DNA from 2 places in the Actinoplanes friuliensis DSM 7358 genome. Region 2 is predicted to be linked to the other one. Evidence: predicted binding sites of a transcription regulator. Region 2 holds the regulator's gene; the other holds the start of a gene.

Region 1 (2,397 bases), 2.2 Mb from region 2:
CTGGCGCAGCGGGGCGTCCAGCGCGACGCGGACGATGTTCGCACCGGTGGCCTCGTCGCCCACCAGGTCGAGCTTGTCGAACGCGGTCTTGCCGGCCTGCACGAGCGCGACGCCACCACCGGGGACGATGCCCTCTTCGACGGCCGCCTTCGCGTTGCGGACGGCGTCCTCGATGCGGTGCTTGCGCTCCTTGAGCTCGACCTCGGTGGCCGCGCCGACCTTGATGACCGCAACGCCGCCGGCCAGCTTGGCCAGGCGCTCCTGCAGCTTCTCGCGGTCGTAGTCGGAGTCCGACTTCTCGATCTCGGCCCGGATCTGGTTGACCCGGCCCTGGATCTGCTCGGCGTTGCCGGCACCGTCGACGATGGTCGTCTCGTCCTTGGTGATGACAACCTTGCGCGCCTGGCCCAGCAGGGACAGGTCAGCGGCGTCGAGCTTGAGGCCGACCTCTTCGCTGACGACGGTCGCACCGGTGAGGATCGCGATGTCGTCCAGCATGGCCTTGCGGCGGTCGCCGAAGCCCGGGGCCTTGACGGCGACGGACTTGAAGGTGCCGCGCACCTTGTTGACGACCAGGGTGGCCAGGGCCTCGCCCTCGACGTCCTCGGCGATGATGATGAGCGGCTTGCCGCCCTGCATGACCTTCTCGAGGACGGGGAGCAGGTCCTTGACCGCGGAGATCTTGCTGTTCGCGATGAGGATGTAGGGGTCGTCGAAGACGGCCTCCATACGCTCGGCGTCGGTCATGAAGTACGCCGAGATGTAGCCCTTGTCGAAGCGCATGCCCTCGGTGAGCTCGAGCTCGAGACCGAAGGTGTTGCTCTCCTCGACGGTGATGACGCCTTCCTTGCCGACCTTGTCCATGGCCTCAGCGATGATCTCGCCGACCGTGGAGTCACCGGCGGAGATGGAGGCGGTGGAGGCGATCTGCTCCTTCGTCTCCACGTCCTTCGCGATCTTGGTGAGCTCCTCGGAGACAGAGGCGACAGCAGCCTCGATGCCCCGCTTGAGCGCCATCGGGTTCGCACCGGCGGCCACGTTGCGCAGGCCCTCACGGACCAGCGCCTGGGCCAGCACGGTCGCCGTCGTCGTGCCGTCGCCGGCCACGTCGTCGGTCTTCTTGGCGACCTCCTTGACCAGCTCGGCGCCGATCTTCTCGAAGGTGCCCTCGAGCTCGATCTCCTTGGCGATCGACACACCATCGTTGGTGATGGTGGGAGCGCCCCACTTCTTCTCGAGCACGACGTTGCGGCCCTTGGGGCCGAGCGTCACCTTGACGGCGTCGGCGAGCTGGTTCATACCACTCTCGAGGCCGCGACGAGCTTCCTCGTCAAATGCGATGATCTTGGCCATACGGCTGTGTCCTCCTGGACATTCGCGGCGCCTGGCCTGTCCGGCCCGCATTCCGCACGTTGAACTCCGTGGACGTCACCACCTGGCGATGTGACGTCCTCAGGTCGAGCCGGATAGCCCGCGACGACCGGTCCCGCACCCCGGCACCGATGGCGGTGCCGCAGCCGTGACCCCACCGTCCCGACCTGCTGGCACTCACCTGACGCGAGTGCCAACACCTTGTTTAGCACTCTGGTGGGGCGAGTGCAAGCAGAACGGACGCCTCCGGGACCCGCCCGCGAAGTCCCATATCGGCATCCTGGTTGCCCCTGCCGCGAGGACCGGGTAGCAAGGGCAGCATGACCAGCACACTGGCGCCGCCGCTCACCGTGCACCGGGTCACCCCCGAGGACGCGGCCAGGATGCGCGCGCTGCGGCTGGAGATGCTGGCCGACAGCCCGCTCGCCTTCCTCGAGACGCTGGCCCAGGCCGCCGCCCGGCCGCACGCGGACTACCGCCGGCGGATCGTGCAGGCATCGACCGGCGGCCAGCTGGCCCAGTTCGTCGCCGACCCGGGCGGGCGCCTGACCGGCCACGCGGGCGGCACAGTCCTGCCGGAGGAGCCCGGGGCCACGGTGGTCTTCGCGGTCTACATCACACCAGCGCAGCGCGGCACGGGTGTGCTGGGCCGGCTCGTCGACGCGGTCGCGGAGTGGTCACTCGCCATGGGCCGCCCCGAGCTGATGCTCGAAGTGGTCGTCGGCAACGACCGGGCGGTCCGGGCGTACGAGCGGCTGGGCTTCCAGGACACCGGCATCCGCGTGCCGCACCCCGTCGTCCCGGGGCTGAAGGAGCTTCAGATGCGCCGGCAGGCCGCGTCGTGAGCTGGGCGGCGTTCCGCACCGCGTTGACCGCGGTCAACGGCACCACGCTGGCCGGCCTCGGCCTGGCCGTGCTCTCCGGCGCCCGGCTCCGGCGTGCGCCCGGCGGCATCCTGATCGCCGAGAACTACCGCCACCGGATGCCACCCGCGACCTGCTTCACGGTCGGCTCGGTGATCATCAC
Region 2 (2,397 bases):
CCAGGTCGAGTTCGAGGCGGAGGATCGCGTCGGCGCCCGGGCGGGTGCGGGGGCGCGGGCCGCGGGAGCCGCCGCCGGCCGCTGTGCCGAAGAAGGCGTCCATGATGTCCTGGAAGCCCACAAAGGGGCCGGCGCCGCCGGGTGCTCCGCCGCCACCGCCTCCGGGGGCGAGGGGGTCGCCGCCGAGGTCGACTATCTGGCGCTTCTGGTCGTCGGAGAGGACCTCGTACGCAGCGTTGATGTCCTTGAACTTCTCGTGCGCTTCGGGGTCCGGGTTGACGTCCGGGTGGAATTGACGGGCCAGCTTGCGGTAGGCGCGCTTGATCTCGTCGTCGGTGGCTTCGCGGCTGATGCCGAGAATTCCGTAGTAGTCCTTGGCCACAGGGTTTCGAGTCCTCATGTCTGCCCCGCGCTGAGCGCTGGAGACCTTCGTCGCGGTTGCGTCAGTTTTGTGCCAGCAAATCGCCAACGTAGCGTGCCACGGCACGCACGGTTGCGATCGTGCCGGGGTAGTCCATCCTTGTGGGTCCGAGGACGCCGAGCCCACCAACGATCGTCGTGCCCGGTCCGTAACCCGTGCTCACCACGGACGCCGCCCGCAGGTTGTCGATCTCGTTCTCGTCGCCGATGCGGACCCGGGTGGTGCTGGGCTCGACCTCGCCGATCAGTTTCAGGAGGATGACCTCCTCCTCGAGCGCTTCCAGAACCGGCCGGAGCGTCCCCTGGAAGTCCAGCACGCCGCCGCGGGTGAGGTTCGCGGTGCCCGCGAGGGCGAGGCGTTCCTCACTGCGTTCGACGAGCGTCTCGAGCAGTACCGATGCCACACAGGCCATCGTGGTGCGCTTCTCAGGGTCGCACTCGTCGACCAGTGCCTGCACCAGCGGCGGGGTGTCGGAGAGCTTCTCGCCGTTGAGCTTGGCGTTTATCTTGCGGCGCATGTCGAGCACGTCGTCGGTCGCGGTGACGCCGGGCAGCTCGACCAGACGCTGCTCGACCCGGCCGGTGTCGGCGATCATGACGAGCATCAGCCGGGTCGTGGAGATCGGCACGAGCTCGAGGTGGCGCACCGACGAGCGGGCCAGGCTCGGATATTGCACGACGGCGACCTGCCGGGTGAGCTGGGCGAGCAGGCGCACCGTGCGGTGCACCACGTCGTCCAGGTCGACCGCGCCGACCAGGAAACGCTCGATCGCGCGCCGCTCGGCCGGGCTGAGCGCCTTGACGCGGGACAGCCGGTCGACGAAGAGCCGGTAACCGGCGTCGGTGGGCACCCGGCCGGCACTGGTGTGCGGCTGCCGGATGTAGCCCTCCTCCTCCAGCACCGCCATGTCGTTGCGGACGGTCGCCGGGGAAACCCCCAGCTGGTGCCGCTCGACCAGCGACTTGCTGCCCACGGGCTCCTGGGTCGCCACGTAGTCCTCGACGATGGCGCGGAGCACTTCCAGCTTGCGGTCATCGAGACTCATGTCGACCCTCCCCGCTCTCTGGCACTCCTTGAAGTCGAGTGCCAGTCTACGTCGCCGCCGCCCCGCGCGCGATGATCGGCCGTGAGTGCCTGCGCCACTTAGCCGACTGTCTATTCTCCGACCTCACTCGGGTGTTGCTCTCGCCTCGGTCGACCTGCGGTCCTACCGTGTGCGACATGACTGAACCGCCGCGCCCGCCCGGTGAGGGGAACCCCTCGGACCCCACCGCGCCCCTCAACCCCTATCCGGGTAACGATCCGGCTCCCGGATCGGCCCCGCCGCCGCCCCCGGCCTACGGCTCGCCGCAGCCGCCGACCTACGGCACCCCTCCGCCCACGTACGGCTCACCGCCGCCCAGCTCGGGCGCTGGTGGCTACGGCCCGCCGCCGTCGTCCGGCGCCGGTGGCTACGGCCCGCCGCCGTCGTCCGGTGCGGGTGGCTACGGTCCCCCGCCGTCGTCCGGCGCGGGTGGCTACGGCCCGCCGCCATCGTCCGGTGCGGGCGGCTACGGTCCCCCGCCCGGCGGCACCCCGTACGGCGCTCCGGGCGCCTACGGTCAGCAGCCCGGTGGCTACCCGCCGCAGGGTTACGCGCCGACCAACGACGACAAGACCTGGATCCTCGTCGCGCACTTCGGCGGCGCGGCCGGCGCCTTCCTCGGTGGTGGCTGCTCGGGCTGGATCGCGCCGCTCGTGGCGCTGCTGGCCAAGGGCAACCAGTCGCCGGCCGTGCGTGCCGAGGCGGTCAAGGCGCTGAACTTCCAGATCCTGTGGTCGATCATCGCGATCGTCGGCTGGGTCCTGACCTGCGCCCTGGTCGGTTTCATCATCGGCCCGGCGGCCTGGGCGATCGGTACGATCTTCGGCATCGTGGCGGGCGTCAAGGCGAACAACAACGAGCCGTACAACTACCCGATGACAGTTTCGATGAT

The links. The regulator HrcA, encoded in region 2, represses chaperone genes, less so after heat shock. The targets are predictions, from matches to a motif close to GGTTNGCACNCTCNNNNNGAGNGTGCNAACC.
Region 1: a site for HrcA is predicted at 1,540-1,570, ahead of groL (chaperonin GroEL). Genes of this name have one in related genera too.

What each region holds. Positions count from the first base shown of each region.
Region 1 is NC_022657.1:8,903,513-8,905,909, forward strand. It holds gene groL (chaperonin GroEL) at 1-1,353, opposite strand, end outside; gene AFR_RS41090 (GNAT family N-acetyltransferase) at 1,692-2,216, shown strand; gene AFR_RS41095 (hypothetical protein) at 2,213-2,397, shown strand, end outside.
Region 2 is NC_022657.1:1,716,517-1,718,913, reverse strand. It holds gene dnaJ (molecular chaperone DnaJ) at 1-382, opposite strand, end outside; gene hrcA (heat-inducible transcriptional repressor HrcA) at 444-1,466, opposite strand; gene AFR_RS07940 (DUF4870 domain-containing protein) at 1,643-2,397, shown strand, end outside.